Regions from separate parts of the Paenibacillus sp. FSL H7-0756 genome, predicted to be linked through region 1. Evidence: riboswitches for the same ligand, from Rfam matches in the RefSeq annotation. Region 1 holds a riboswitch; the other holds the start of a gene.
What was found. Region 1 has a riboswitch for cyclic di-AMP ahead of NST04_RS03085 (C40 family peptidase). Riboswitches for the same ligand answer to the same signal wherever they lie in the genome.
Positions count from the first base shown of each region.

Region 2: linked by a shared signal. The riboswitch ahead of NST04_RS00790 (hypothetical protein) and the one ahead of NST04_RS03085 (C40 family peptidase) in region 1 are both predicted to bind cyclic di-AMP.

Region 1 covers NZ_JBBOVT010000001.1:701,481-709,561, forward strand. The annotation lists gene NST04_RS03055 (transglycosylase domain-containing protein) at 1-591, shown strand, start outside; gene NST04_RS03060 (DNA-3-methyladenine glycosylase) at 691-1,368, shown strand; gene NST04_RS03065 (AbrB/MazE/SpoVT family DNA-binding domain-containing protein) at 1,636-2,118, shown strand; gene NST04_RS03070 (YwhD family protein) at 2,208-2,714, opposite strand; gene NST04_RS03075 (M1 family aminopeptidase) at 2,819-4,834, shown strand; gene NST04_RS03080 (hypothetical protein) at 4,844-5,677, shown strand; cyclic di-AMP (ydaO/yuaA leader) riboswitch at 5,890-6,028, shown strand; gene NST04_RS03085 (C40 family peptidase) at 6,086-6,514, shown strand; cyclic di-AMP (ydaO/yuaA leader) riboswitch at 6,902-7,044, shown strand; gene NST04_RS03090 (C40 family peptidase) at 7,049-7,540, shown strand; gene NST04_RS03095 (GNAT family N-acetyltransferase) at 7,822-8,081, shown strand, end outside.
Region 2 covers NZ_JBBOVT010000001.1:179,063-187,143, forward strand. The annotation lists gene NST04_RS00755 (CHAD domain-containing protein) at 1-378, shown strand, start outside; gene NST04_RS00760 (ThuA domain-containing protein) at 485-1,120, opposite strand; gene NST04_RS00765 (SDR family NAD(P)-dependent oxidoreductase) at 1,169-1,891, opposite strand; gene ytxJ (bacillithiol system redox-active protein YtxJ) at 2,121-2,447, shown strand; gene NST04_RS00775 (glutaredoxin family protein) at 2,444-2,686, shown strand; gene NST04_RS00780 (WD40 repeat domain-containing protein) at 2,794-4,125, shown strand; gene NST04_RS00785 (hypothetical protein) at 4,127-4,387, opposite strand; cyclic di-AMP (ydaO/yuaA leader) riboswitch at 4,361-4,530, shown strand; gene NST04_RS00790 (hypothetical protein) at 4,665-5,120, shown strand; gene NST04_RS00795 (hypothetical protein) at 5,552-5,758, opposite strand; gene NST04_RS00800 (family 43 glycosylhydrolase) at 5,777-7,435, opposite strand; gene NST04_RS00805 (AraC family transcriptional regulator) at 7,575-8,081, shown strand, end outside.

The DNA of each region.
Region 1 (8,081 bases):
ATCACCGATGCGGGCGGACATCTTCTATATGAAGCTCCGCAGCCTGAGGGTCAGCCCGTGGTTGAGCCGGCAGCGGCTTACGTACTAACCCGGCTGATGGAGGGGGTCTTCGAGAGCGGAGGCACCGGGAACCGGGTGGCCTCGATGATCAAGCGTCCGGTGGCCGGCAAGACCGGCACTACAGATACAGACGGATGGATGGTAGGCTTCACGCCTGAGCTCTCAACCGCCGTCTGGGTCGGATACGATAAAGGCCGTGATATTGCGACCACCGACGGCAGACGGGCAGCACCTATCTTCGCCGGATTCACGGAAAAAGCACTGGAGAATGTGCCGCCGAAGATTTTCCCCATTCCCGATGGCGTAGTCAGCGTATATATCGATCCGCTGTCCGGCATGCTGGCTACAGCAGACTGTCCGGAGAAAAAGCTGGAGACCTTCATCAGCGGCACAGAGCCTACCGGTTATTGTGACCAGCATAGCTCCGGTGAACCCGGCACTTCCGGCAGCACCGCTCCTCCGGGTTCTGCCGACCCGGTAAAGGAAGAGCATTCCCTTTGGAATAATATCAAGCGCTGGTGGATGAACTAACCTGGGATTGCCGCCCCCCGCTGCCCTGCGTTACGATGGGGAGACCGGCAGAGGCGTACGCCCGCCTAACTCCGCCGCAGGAAGGTGTGTCACCCATTCATGAAGCCGAATCATTCCCCGGGCCTTGAGCCGGAAGCGCCACAGCTGCTGCAGCCTGAGCTCTATAAGCTCGCGGCAGTTGAAGCAGCGCCGCGTCTTCTTGGCCAGCATCTGGTCCGCCGCACGGAAGACGGGGACATCCGTTGCCGCATTGTAGAGACCGAGAGCTACGGAGGTGCCGAGGATAAAGGCAGCCATGCGTATGGCAGCCGCCGGACCGCCCGGACGGAGGTCATGTTCAGCGCCGGAGGTGCAGTGTATATATGCCTGATCTACGGCATGTACCATTGCCTGAATGTCGTAACTGCCGCCCTGGATGAGCCGCATGCCGTTCTGATCCGGGCCGTAGAGCCGCTTACGGAGAGAGATGCCGAGCTTATGAAGGAATACAGGGGAGTTGCCGTCAGGAAGCCCTCGGACCTCTCCGGCGGGCCGGGCAAGCTGTGCCGGGCGCTGCGGATTGACAAGAGTCTTAACCATTCCAGATTCGATCTGCCGGAAGGCCCGCTGAGCATCGAGCAGGGGGAAGACCCGGAGTCCCTGGATATTGTCCAGGCCCCGCGCATCAATATTCCTTATGCGGAAGAGTATGCCGGGCTCCCCTGGCGCTTCTATCTGCGGGGCAATCCTTATGTCTCGGTCAACGATCCGCAGGCACAGCCCCACAAGCTGTTCTAAAGACCTATACTGCTGTTTCGGCTGTGGTATATTGGGTATTAATAAGAGAACCCTAATCAGCCTCTCCCCTGGGACTTCCCAGGCGGAGAGGTTTTTCTTGTATTTTTGATCTCCGCATTCTCAGTCGCCAAAAAATGATAAACACTCCTATAAAATGACAATAAATCCCCCTATTTGTATACGCTTCCCCCGTTCTCTTAACTTACAATTACTGCTATAATCATATATATCTACAAAAAATATAATGATGTAAATGAGGGACATGGGATGAAAGATACAGGCATGATCCGAAGCTTAGACAGTCTCGGAAGAATTGTGGTTCCCGTAGAAATCCGCATGACACGTAATATTGACATTGGGGATCCTATCGAATTTTTTATACTGGATGAGGATATCATTGTCCTCCGAAAGTACACCTCCACAGAATGCACCTTTTGCAGAAGTCTTGATCATGTGACCTACTATAAGGATCAGTTCATTTGCAATACCTGTCTGAAGGAGTTAAGTGACCCCGATCGCGGATCAGAACCCATCCATGCCTCCCCAAGTTCAGCAGAAGAGCATCCCGAGCCAGCCCGCGGGGGACGGAGAAGCAAGACCGAAGAAATGAGTCTGCGTCTTATGAAAGCGATCGAAGATCATCCTTATGCCAACCAGAAGGAGCTTGCCGAGGTTCTCGGCATCAGTCAAGCCAGAGTCAGCCAGCTCAAGCGCAAGCTGAACACTTCCGGCAGAACAGACCCGCAGTAACGTTATTCATTCATTCATCCCTGCTTAGACATCAGATAAGGCTTGGCCCCGCTGGGGCCAAGCCTTAATTTTTTGTTCAAATGCAAGTTCTATTCCGACAGTGCGGCCTTCAGCTCCTCAGGCGAAGCGGCCCACCACTCTTCATTATGAGCCATCAGCAGGGATTTCAGCGCTGCCCGCTCGGTACTTCCAAGTCCATCCAGAATAAGCTTGCGCTTCAAGGCCGCGTCCAGCTTATTGACATGATCCGCAAGAATCTTCCAGCCGCGGCGCGCTTCGGTGTCAATCCACATCTCACAGGCGGTAATTCCGCCGTAGAACTGCCCCTCCGGAGTACGGTCAACGGCGACCCATACGACCCATACCTGTCTTCCCGCCGGAACATCCTCCCGGTTCATAGAGAATTTAATTCCCTTCTCCACTTTGCTCTTGGCATGCATGGCACCGATATCGATAACAGCGATACCCTGATCAATAATGACAGGCGATACATTGTTCAGATCAATCGAGCCTGCACCGAAGCCTTTATGCTTGGCTCTGGCGTTCACAATATTCAAGGCAATTTGTTTTTTGCCCTCCGGTTGTACGTTATCCACATGTGCACATCCTTTCCATTCACTAATTATTTAATTTTAGCTAATAATGCGGCGATTGCAAACATATACATCCCGTAGATGCTTGTCACGGGAGGAATCATAGTATGAAGCCACATTCATTAAGGTATACCCTCATCTTCGCAGTACTGGCTGTCCTCACCTTGCTTGGAGGCGGAATATGGTTTCTGTCAGGGCATAGCCCTGCCGTATGGACTGCCTCTGTTCCAAAAGAGGCCAAGTCCCCCGCCGTTATCCCCCGGCAGCAGCCCGTGCAGTCCGATCTTTCCGATACGATCTACACATCGGAGACAGAAGCTTTAAGCCAGCGCGTGGTTGAATATCACCTGGATGTGGAGCTCCTGCCCGATAAGGAGACCCTGGTCGCCTCCGAGACGCTTACCTGGACCCACCCGGGTGCAAAGCCGGTTCAGGAGCTCTACTTTCATCTGTATCCCAATGCATTCGCATCCGCCAGCACCACCTTCATGAAGGAGTCCGGAGGTACGCTTCGCGGTGACACCATGCCTGCAGGAGGTTACGGGAGCATTACGCTGACAGATTTACGGACCTCCGAGGGTGTCTCGCTGATGCAGCGCACACAATACGTGCAGCCGGACGACGGCAATGTCAATGACAGAACACTGCTCAAGGTCCATCTGCCGCAGCCGGTGAACGGCGGTGAGAGCGTGACGGTAAGGCTTAAATTTGAGGTCAAGCTGCCCAAAATTTTCGCCCGGATGGGAACCGCTGACGACTTCGTGATGGCCGGCCAGTGGTTTCCGAAGCTTAGCGTCTACGAGCCTGCCGGCAGAAGAGGACTCAAGGAAGAAGGCTGGAACCTGCATCAATACCACGGTAACTCCGAGTTCTACAGTGATTTTGGGATTTACAATGTAGCGATTTCTGTCCCGCCCGAGTATAAGGTCGCCGCAACCGGGTTTCCGGTGAGGGACGCCAAGGTTGTAAAGGGGCGCAAGATCTATCAATTCTATGCAGATGACGTCCACGACTTCGCCTGGGCGGCATCGCCTGATTTCGTGGTTGCGGAGAAGGCTTTCTCCGCCCCGCAGGTGCCCGGGGTGAAGATTAAGCTCTATTTGGACCCGCTGCACAAGCATCTACAGGAACGTTACTTCCAGGCGGCTGAGGCTGCACTGACGGCATTCAGCAAGTGGTACGGCCCTTATCCCTACTCAACCTTGTCGATTGTTGTCCCGCCGGAGTCCGGCAACGGAGCCGGAGGAATGGAGTATCCGACCCTGATTACCGCCTTCGGCGCCACGGATACTTCACCAGGCACTTCCCTGGAGCGCACAATCATCCACGAGATCGGGCACCAGTATTTCTACGGTCTGGTGGCCAGTAATGAATTCGAAGAAGCCTGGCTTGATGAGAGCTTTACCTCTTATGCCGAAGACCGGCTGATGGAACAGGAATATGGTGTTGTCTCTAGCCTCCCGCTGCAGTCCAGCCTGGTGTCCTCCTCACAGCCCCTTAAGCTGGAGACCTGGAAATATACTGGTGATGATGCCTACACACGCAATGTGTACATTCGCGGCAAGCTGGTGCTGAAGGATATCGAACGGATCGCGGGGACCAAGAATATGGATGCCATCCTCGCCGCTTATGCCCGCAAATACCGCTTCCAGCATCCGTCCACCGCCGACTTCCAGAAGGTTGTGGAGAAAGTGACCAAGCAATCCTGGCAGACTTATTTTGAACGGTATGTCTATAGCGGGGGTGCACCCGACTTCGCAGTTGATGATATCAGGCTCACGGTCAAACCGGACAACAGCGATGGCGGGGGCAGCCGCTATAGCGCTGTGGTCGATGTAAGCAATAAGGGCAGCCTGTACCCCGATGTTCCCGTTAAATTCACCTTCGCAGACGGGTACACTGTGCAGCAATACTGGAATGGCGAGGGTAAGGCAACCTCCTTTGAGTTAGCATATAAAGCGCCGCTGGTCTCCGCAGAGATCGATCCGGGGCATTCCATTCTGCTGGAGAGCAGGCATCTAAATAATTTCAGAATGGCGGAGCTCGAGCCGCGTACACTCTCCCGCTGGACGCTTAGCGCATCTGCTCTGCTTGAAACCCTGCTCGGAACTCTTGTCTGGTGAGGTGAAGGAATGGTGAAAAGTTCAATTGCCCGCGGTTGGATCAGCATGAAAGAGCAGTTCTATATACTGATTCTGCTATTTATCTACCGGCTGTTCTGGGGATATTTCCTGTACAAATTCATTAAAAGCGCGGTTGTCCCTGTCCTGCTCCGCTACCCGGATGCAAATGCCGGCGGCAGCGGAATAGGCAGGCTGCTGTATTATATCGAAGGGAAGACCGCGCTGCACACCGACCCTGCCGTCCAGCACTGGCTATGGATGCTGCTGGCGCTGACAGTGCTAAGGCTGCTGGTGACTCCCTTTATCCGTGCAGGGCTGCTGCACGAGCTTCACCAGGAGCGCGACGGAGCGCGGGGACTGTTCTTTTTTCCCGGAATGAGAAAATATGGGCTGCCGGTGCTGATGTTCAGCCTCGCTGAATGGGCGCTAACCCTCCTGCCGCTCTATTGGCTGCTTCCGCGTATGTACCGTCATCTGCTCAGCGGCGTTCTCGATGTACAGCTCCTGCTCAGGCTGGTGCCTTATGTAATGGGCTGGCTGCTCTATCTCTTCCTTGTCCGCAAGCTTCTGCTCTATATGCAGTTCGGCTATACCGCAGGTACCGGCATGTTCTCCTCGCTGCTAATCTGCCTGAAGGTGCTGATGCCTTCGATCGGTATTTCCGTCATTCTGGGGGCGGGAAGCCTGGCCGTAATTCTGCTCTGCAGCGCCTCTGCTCTGTTCTATCCCGGATTGCCGGCACTTATGCTCCGCCAGGCAGCTCCGCTGCCCTCCACGCTGTTCAATATGTGGGGAATCGCTGCCCAGTATCACCTCTGGTCCAGTAAATCATTTCCGCAATAATAAGCTGCTGAAGCGGCATACTAAAGAGAGTCACAGCCCCTTATCAGGGAGCAGGACTCTTTTTTGCTTGAACCGGAGGACAAAAGCATTTGCAAAAGGCTAAATCCTCTGATACAATGATGGCTGTACTAGTAGTAACAAACTTGTAATATTTAAAGCAAAATCTTCCGTAACTATTGCAATTTAATCAATGCCGATAAGTCACTGTTCTGGTGCACAAAACGCCGAATTCCCTGCACCGGGAAGTGGGGGAACCATATTTTGGGTGAATTGATCTCGCTTTAGAGGGGTCATAGGGGAACCTTCTACCGAATCCTTAAGCTAACCTCGCAGGCCCTGGAAGGAGTACATCTTTTGATTAGTCAGAATTTCAAGAAAAAATGCACCGCAGCAGCACTAGGTCTTGTGATGGTATTCACACTCGGAGCAGGCAGTGCCTTCGCAGATTCCAAAATGGATACTGTGATTTCAAAAACCATTGGAACATCGTATAAAACCGGGGGCACAACCACCAGCGGCTTCGACTGTTCCGGATTTACCAAGTATGTATTTAAAAATGTCGGACTTACCTTGCCCCGTACCTCCAAAGCACAGTACAAAGTTGGAACAAGTGTATCCAAGAGCAATCTGCGTTCCGGTGATCTCGTGTTCTTCAATACCCTGGGTAATGGAGTGTCCCATGTCGGTATTTATGTTGGAAACGGGAAGTTCGCACAGTCCTCAAGTTCACGTGGTGTAACCATCAGTTCGATGAGCCAGTCCTACTGGGCCAACCGTTACGTTGGCGCCAAACGAGTAATGAGCACAACAGCCTACCAAGCTGTCGCTTACGATTGAACCCTTGAAGCATACCCCGAATATTTCCGCCTCTAACAACTAAATGTAACTTATACGAGCCCGGGATGATTATTGCCGTAATCATTTCCGGGTTTTTCCTTTTCCTTATTCTACCTTTTACCCGAATCCACAGCCTTGAAACAGCATTTTCTTGCAAAAACAAAGAAAAAATCATATAAAATAATCCCTGCGCATAGATATGAGTCTTTTGAAAGGGCTATAACTCTAAAAAACAGCAAAAAAGATGCATTAATATGTTATAAGTGATTGCCAAGCGCATTAGTCTTTGTTACAATTATCGCAGTGAGCTTTTAGTAACATTTTTGTAATTATTGAATCGCTTTTAACAAAGGTTTTGTCATGTATTGAATGAACCGCTAATCCTAATCAACAGTCGTGCCGAGTTCCTTAATGAATTAGGGAAACGGGGGAACCACTTTGGGTGAATTGACCTCCTATTCTAAGAGGGGTCATAGGGGACCTTCAACCGAACCCTTAAGCTAACCTCGTAGGCATTGGAAGGGGTATTTACTTTTGAAGAAGAAGCTAGCAGCCGCAGTACTAAGCTTGTCCATTATCTTCACCATCGGAGCAGGAAGCGCTTTCGCGGATTCCAAAATGGATAAAGTGATTGACAAAGCCATCGGAACCAAATACGTGTCCGGCGGTACATCAACTAACGGGTTTGATTGCTCCGGATTTACAATGTATGTTTTTGATAAGATCGGCATTAACCTGCCCCATCAATCCGGCTCCCAGTATCAGATGGGCACTGCCGTGTCCCGTGACGAGATGAGACCGGGCGATCTTGTATTCTTTAATACCAATGGTAAAGGCGTGTCTCATGTCGGTGTTTATGTCGGTGACGGCGAATTCGCCCATGCCTCTTCCTCACGTGGTGTAACCATCAGTTCGCTGAGTGACAGCTATTACGTCAACCGTTACGTTGGCGCCAAACGAATCATGAGTACAGATGCTTACAAGAATGTAGCTTCGGATTCCCAAGACAATGATGATGTACAATAATCCTTTGTAACCAAACGCTCTTTTCCGAGATTTTTGCCGAAATCTTGGAGAAGGGCTTTTTTTTGTCTATAAAATTACTTACCCGCCTCTATATTTGTAAAACACCGATTCTGAACTTTCGGAAAATAATTATTGGCGTTTGTCAAGTTTCTGCATTTCCGCAAGGAATTTGCGTCGAAACTAGCCGTTTTTGTATATAATTAATATTAAGAACAAGCAGAAACGGCTTTGCCGCCTCTTTAAAGGATGGTACCGTTTCGTCTGGAAGGAGGCCTCGCCTAATGATAAGCTCCCCGCTAACCTTTTATGTGGTGCCTATGGAGCCGCAGCATGCCGCTGAGATCTGTGAGTGGAGCTACAAGCCTCCGTATAATATTTACGGCTGGATGTCCTGGGAGCAGATGCAGGCGCTGGGCGTGGAGTTCGGAGACCCGCAGCTGCGAAGTGAGCAATATGTATCTGTAGTGAACGGACAGGGGGATCTGTGCGGCTTCGCCCAGCTCTTTCCGATGGAGGGGGTAGTCCGGCTTGGTGTTGGAAT
Region 2 (8,081 bases), 520 kb from region 1:
CGCGAGCTTGAAGTCGCCTTTGAACAAAAGAAAAAAGCCTGCAAGACCCTCTTCAAGGGTCCGGCAGCCGAATCGCAGGAAGCCTTCGAAGCTCTGCATGAGCTGCGGATCGCCGCCAAGGAACTGCGGTATACGGCGAATGCGGCTGCTTTTGCGCTGGATCAGAAATTCCATGCCCATGAAGCCTTCTATAAGGACATCCAGGACCAGCTCGGACTCATTAATGACAAGCGGGTGTGGCTGGAGACGCTGCAATCGATTGGACGCGAAGAGCTGGATGTCGGCAAAAAAGTCTGGGCCGCCTTCACCGATACGCTGCGGGCAGAGATACTGGAGGCTCTTCATCAGAACGGGGTCGTCCCTGTTGCTGATGCTTAAGCCCCCGAAATAGGGCATCATAGCTGATCATCCCATTTCTTACACAAAGGCAGGACACCGCATGTTATCCAAGCGGTATCCTGCCTTTTATCATAAGCGTCACGTATTACAGCATTCCGGCAGCCCACAATCCGCCTCTGCGGATCATCCGGCGCAGCGGCTCTGAGGAGAAGGAAGGCAGATGATGCCCAGGCATCAGATAGACCACCCGGCCTTCACCGAAGGCATGGCACCATGCAGCCGGTCTCATCGCTCCGTCATGCGGATATTCGGCCAACACCGTTGTCCCGAAATGGGGATGCCGCTCGAAATAATAAGGCTCGTCCTCTATCACAAAATCAGAGATCCCCTCCATAATCGGGTGCTCCGGCGCAGTCACCTTCATCTGCAGCGCTGTGAACGCCGGATGATGGGTGAACCGGGCTCCCAGCATCGCCCCAAGCTCCTGATTACGCTGCAGGGATATGCCGTTGTGCACGACAAGCAGCCCGCCGCCGCCAGCCACATAAGCGAGCAGGGCCCCGCTCTGCGCAGCGGGTAATTGCTCCTCGGAGAACTCCGTATAGGAGATCACCAGTCTGCAATCTGCCAGCTCTGCCCGGTTCATCCGTCCGTAATCCTCGGTGGAGACCACCTGGAACTCGGGCTCAAGGAGCTGCTCCAGTTCACGGTCTACTCCCTCGAAGGGATGGTACTTCACTTCAGTATAGCTGCCGAACGCCAGTGCTTTGTATGAAGACATGATGTACACACCTCTCTTTTGCCAAGATAGCCTGTCTGAATGTCCGTATCACCAGGGCCAGAGATTGCCGTCCAGATCAATATAAGCCGGTTCTTCGGCCAGATACATCTTATGGTTATGAACGATCGTCATAATCTTGCCTGCCGATTCTTCAGGAGTTACAGGCGCCTTCGCATCCTTCTCCCCGTTCATATAGGTCTGCAGCCAGCCGGGATGGAAGACCATCACTTGTCCGCCCATCGCACGCAGATGATTGTGCAGCAGCGAAGACTGCATATTAAGCGCTGCCTTGGACATACAATAGCCATACATATTGATCCGCTTGTTCCGTCCGATGCTTCCGGCCTCCGATGAGATATTAACCACCAGACGCTGGCGGCCTTGCAGCAGTAAGCCCATCAATGCATTGCTCACCCTCAGCGCACCCAGCGTGTTCACGTTATAAATCTCCGCCATTGCTTCATCATCCATATCCACGAGCACCGTTGCATCATCCGACCGGTGGATAATCCCCGCGTTATTGATAATTATATCAAGGTGCCCTGTACTCCCGGCAATACTCCGTGCAGCCTCCTTTACGCTCCCTGCATTGCCGATATCAAGAGGGACCAGCCTCAGGCTATCCGGGTATTGCGCTTTCAAAGCTTCCAATGCCGCAGGGTCCGGCAAATACTGTCCGGCAAACACCATGTACTTACTCTCCAAAAGAGATCGAACGAGGCAAAATCCCAGTCCACGGTCAGCACCGGTAACACAAGCAACCCTTTTCATGAGCTCCCCCCTCATATCTGCATGATTATGCACCGAGCCTAGGTTCATCCCTCTCACATTAGCATGGCCTCGGGCCGTTAACAACATCCTGCAAGGGAGGGGCCGGGCTAAGCAGAACTTTACTTTTGCTTTAATTTTGAACTATGCTACAATCATGACTAATAGTTGTTAACAACACAATTGTTGACAACAGGTTTCATTAACTCTTACCCAGGAAGGTGATCCTCCGATGTCTATTCAACAAATTCACACCAAGGAAGAACTAGAGCAATATATCGGGCAGCCTGGCAAAAAACTGCTCTTCAAGCACAGCACCACCTGCCCGATCAGCGCCAAGGCCAACGAGGAATTCCAGGCCTATGCCCAGCATTCAGATACTCCTGCAGCCGTTGTCCATGTGATCGAAGACCGTCCTGTCTCCAATCAAATTGCTGAGGATTTCGGGATCAAGCATGAATCCCCGCAAATCTTCCTGCTGGAGGACAGCGAAGTCCGCTGGAACACCTCACACTGGAAGATTACCCAAAAAGCGATAAAGGAAGCAGTGGAACAATGAGCGCGAACGTAATTGTCTATTCGACCTACGGCTGCAGCGAATGCAATCAGGTCAAGCAGCTGCTGGAGAGCAAAGGCATTCCCTTCGAGGTGCGGGATGTGATGACAAGCTCGGTCTATCAGGAGGAAGTGGAGAAGCTGGGCTTCATGGGCATTCCAGTCACTGTATCCGGGGACCGCGCAGTCAAGGGCTTCAATCTTCCTGAGCTCCAGGAGCTTATGGATGCTGCTGTTCTGTAATATACACAAAGGTGCTCTCCTCTCAAGAGGAGCAGCACCTTTTTTTTGCGATTCATTGATGTAAAATATGTATATTTATATATATCTGGAACAGGAGGACTGATCAATTGAACTGGCTACAAGATGAGCAGGCTGCTAAATGGCGTGAAGAAGGGCAGCGTTATGCGCGCGACGTTAACCAATTCGTACATAAAGGACTGACTGAAGGCTGGGACAAAGCGGGAAATGAACCCGCAGAGGATACACGCGGTGCCCTCGCTGCCAAAATCTATAAGATGATTCGGGGAGCTAATGAGCGCGGTGAGATTGCTGAGCTGCGGGCGCAATTGCCGGCGGCAACGTGGCCGCTCTCCGGCCACTTTCAGAAGGAGATGCAGGCGATCCGCAGTATCCATTTCATCAGTGATGATGCTGTGGTATTCAGCACCGGCACCCCTTGGGAGAAGAAAGCAGTTGTGGCTGTACATAAGGATGTTATTTCCGTATTCGGCGAGTATAGCCTGGTTGGGGCATCTCCTGATAATCAGTTCTATGCGCTCGCCGGAACTCAGGGGATTACCATTATGCATTCTATGAACAGCACACTTCAGGGTACAGTTGTAGCCACCCTCTCATGGCGTGAGCTGAATGGAACGATTCAAGCACTGGACCCGGACTTTCCCGTCTTGGACATAGAGAGCCTGGACCAGGCGTTACCCTTGGAGCAGGTCATTCCTTTTAACGGGGGCGGGGCGTTATTGCTTGTTACGAGCCAGGGGATTTTCCTGGTCCAGCAATCGCAGGAGAAGCCCTGGGAGGTGAAGCTGCTGCATCCGGATCTCGAAGAATATAAAGCAGATGAGCTGGAGCATATTGAAATTGACATGCCGCATGGTGCCGTCTCTCCGGATGGAAGATGGATTGCCTATGGCAGCCAGGGCAGTGATCATCTTTTATATGACACAACTTCAGGGCAGGTTCACCTATTCAATCCGGAATCCAGTTACCCGCACTATACAATATTTACAAAGGACCAGCATAGCGTATGGTACAATTCCTGCCACTTCTATAATGGCGTTACCCTTGCCGTTCCCCTTGAAGATGTGGAAGGAGGAGAACTCCCGGCAGATCAGGAATATCCGCTTGTTAACGAGGAAGCCCGGGTGTATGCGGCGGCAGCGCTGAAGAATGGTGTTGTGATTGGCGATGCCTATGGCTACTTGAGGCTCATTGATGCAGAGGGGCGGGAGCTGTGGCGTTATTATGCCGGAAGCACTATTTCAGGCTTAGCTGTCAATCGGGATGAGACTCTGCTGGCTGTAGGGACTTATGGAGGGATGCTGCACTTCCTGGACCTTCATGCAGCGCAGCGAAGCAACTATGCGATTACAACAGGAACCGTTCGTGAGGTGAAGCGGATCATTGCCTGGAAGAATCAGAAGGTTCCGCTGTGGTGGTAGTCTAATACAAGGGGCCTTCATCCCCACCGCCGTCTGCCAAAAATAAAAAACAGCGCTTGAGCGAGATAAATGGCAGATAATCTGCTACAAATGTGAGTTTTGGCTTCCCTATGCACAGCCATTCAGCCATTTGCTGAAAATAAGGCGAATAGCACTCTTTTCCATTTTTACAACCCACCTCCGAAAAGTGTATGATTCGTGTTGAAAGCAAATGAGTGTATTCATGAAAATGAGCAATGCATGCACGCTGAATTTCCGTCATGTGGAAAACGGGGGAACCATCCGGCCGTCTGGCCGACTTGGGGTGAATCCGAAGGAGAATGCCACGCGCAGGTCTCCGGCAGGTAGGGCGACTCTCACCGTCCGAATCCGACAGCTAACCTCGTAAGCGTAAGGAGAGAGCCCTGATCCGCCAAGCTTTTGTGCCAGGCGTCTTATGCCTGTTACCCAAAACCGCAGGCAGAGGTCCTCCTCTGCCTGCGGTTTTTTGCGCACTGGAATGAACTGCACAGTATAGATTCAGAAAGGAACGTGACCACATGCCTGACCCCTTACCGCCCAAACTAACAGCTGCTGCCGGATTCAACCACTACACCCAGCAATATAGCGGGCCCGTCTATGCGCTTAGCTGTCTGCTGCTGGAAAAAGGCGCCCGTGCCGAACAAGCAACCACCGCCACCTTCGTGGCACTCCATCCACTATGGCTGAAGGGCAGCCTCTCCGGGGACGGTGCTGCTGCGGCTGCCTACAGAGAGTGCATCCGCCAATGTGCCATGCTCACCCGGGATCGTAGCCGCTGCGCTCCTGCCCTGCTTAAATGGGACGATCATGTCGCCAGTGCCTTATGGTACGGCATCCAGCTCCCCCTGCCCGACATCAGCCTGATCCTGGAGTGCAGCATTCCCGAGCTGAAGGCCCGGCTAAGAGGAATACGCGAACAGATGGCAGCCGCACATTCGGCCTTGCCTGCGGTCCACCGCCCTTCGGCGGGATGAGTCGGGGGATTAGCATGGGCTATAGGAATGAGTGCGGCGGAATGAGTTGGATGTGGCGGAATCAGGATACGGATGCGGCAGAAGGAGTCTGATGTGGCGGGCGGGCTGCGGACTACAGATCCGCTATTTTGGCAAATGGGACCATTCTGAAGTCCATGCGGACTGAGAGGCGCTTAATGTACCCATGCCTCATTTTTCGCTCCACCCAGCCTCTTAACGTCCTCTCAGTCCGCAACGGGGAGATAATCGGTCTTTTCACAAAATAAGGGCCTCTGAGTCCGCCTACAAAACAAAAAAGCCGCGACATCCGCCGCGACTTAGTCCTTGACTCTCAGCACCAGCACGCACCCATACTGTGCCTGGCTCACCTTACATAGCTCAACCATCCGATGCATCGATCCAGTCTTCGCCAACCGTCCATTACCTAGAACTCAGCTCTTGCCTTTCCCACTCCTACCATCCTTACCGCCCTTGGCAAACCGCCAAAAGGCCATACAGCAGCCGAGCAATCCGGCTCCCAGCATAAGGGTCTGTAACGCCCCCAGCCAAGCCGACTGCTCCGAGGGGATCAGGCTGCTGATAATGATGAGCAGGATCGAGGCCGCGACCAGCACGGGGGTTTGTCTACTTTTCTTCACAACCATTCACCACTCCTGTTAGTAATTCTTAACTCTATAGTACTCAAAATCAGCGAAGGAGTCATGCTGGTGGGCATCCACGGAACCGATGAAATTGAACAAGCCTGTAAATCCGCCAATCTCCCCGGGCTCTCCGTTCACGCCTTCATCCGACAAATAGAGAGCATCGATATTCTCTACAAAAGCTTGCCAATCCCCGTTATCCCTGAAGCGGTAAAGGATACTCGCGATGCCTGAATGATAGATAAGCTTGAGCTCTGCTGTGTCTTCAGGGACTGGAATGTAATGGTGGACCAGCTCAATACGTTCTCCCAGCTTGGCCTGTAGTACAGATAGAACGGTGCCCTCTGATTCGGAGTGGGTCAAGTGAACGTACAGCCAATTATTCGAATCATAGTATAGCCCCATCCCCGCCGTTTCCGAATAATGATCGGGATGAAACTCCACCTTGGTCTGAACTTCATAATGGAGGGAGGTTGCACGCGTGGCCAACATCGCCGGATTAATCTGTGAGAAGAATGAATTCTCTCCATGAATGCGTAAGTAACCCGGACGTTCAACCGTATTCACCCATGCTGCTTGCTGCTCCCGGTATGGAGTCAGAAAGTGAATATCATAGTGCTCCTGGTTAAAATCATCAAATACGTCATGAGAGAGTCTGTCCCCCTCTAGTTCAACACCTGCTAACCCCTCAACTTCCATTTTGGCTACATTCGATCCATCCTTCATTTCCAGCCAGCCAGCCTCTGTCCAATGCATTTTTTGAATCGAGGTTTCGCGGCCTAATGGATTCAGTAGCGTTCCTTCCACTGGCCGTGACATTAGATGGGCAATGTACCATTCGCCTGTTTGGGTTTGAACTAATGAGCCGTGACCTGCTTTTTGCATGATTGAACCTGGATTATACATCTCAAAATGCCCGGCATCCGGATTACCCAGTGAAAATAAATGGCGCGGCGAGGAGGTGATGATCGGCTCCCCCGACGGATGCGGTTCATAGGGACCAAATATATGCTCCGCACGCCCAATCTCAACACCATGAGCATAACCCGTTCCGCCAGCTGCTAATAGCAGATAGTACATATCTCTATATTTATAGATCTGCGGTGCTTCAGCACAGCCGCGGCTGGTGAAGCCTTGCGTCACACGGTGCCATTGTCCAACCAGCTTCCCCGCATTCAAATCAAATTCAGCGATCACAATATGTCCAGGCGCTTGGTACCCTTCACGGGTCTCCCATTCAAGAATGGACACAAAGTGTTTGCCATCTTCATCATGGAAAAGCGCCGGATCGAACCCTATGGATGTCAGATAGATGGGCTCCGACCAAGGGCCATGGATATCTTCCGCCCACATGGCATAGGAATCCGAGTTGAATTCACGGCCTGCCATGTTTAACATATGAGAATAGGCTAACCAGTACCGCTTCGTCCTGGAATCATAGGATAGATGCGGCGCCCAGATCCCGGCTGGAGTATTTGTCCCCCTTAGATTGACTTCCCCTTTATTCAGTGCGAAGGCAGTCAGCTCCCAATTGGCCAGATCTGTTGATTGGAAAATTTGAATGCCGGGATTCCAGTGAAACGTGGATGTCGCAATATAATACACATCATCCACTCTAATAATAGAGGGATCTGGTGCCATTCCAGGGATTATAGGATTATTAATCTTCGTCATTGATTTGCTTCCCTTCGCTGTTTAGCCATATTATTTACCCTTTTCCTATTGTCTATGTATATTATAATAACTAGTAACGTCCTTATGCGATGGGATGATTACGGCTAGATTTACCCAGATCAAAGGCAGGTGCTGCAAATTGGAACATAGGAATAGCCAGCTCACAGGTGCACAGACGCTGCTGCTGCCGCGCATTGATTGGAATATACGTTTTTTTGGCGCACATACACAGACCGTTCCTGCCGATTGGAGCATGATGACAGAATCCCACCATGCCTTTGAGATTCTGATTGTGCTGGATGGTGCTCAAGAGACAAGGACGGATCATGAACAATTCATTGTGAACCGTGATGATATTCTGCTGATTCCGCCTGGGTTCGAGCATACGAATAAGTGTATTTCCGCTACATCGATGACCTATTTCTGTGCGCATTTCGATATAGACGAGCCCTCCTTGCGGATGAAAATACTAAAAAACTGCGATTGGGTCTATAAGCCCTCCAATACGTATCATGACCCGTTGAAACAATGCCTTCAAAAATGGATCGATATTCTGCATGAGCCTGAGTTGTCGTTCACCAAGGCGAAGCTAAAAGCACAAATGGTCTTGTTCGAATTATTGGAGGTGCTAGTAGATATCCAGCCG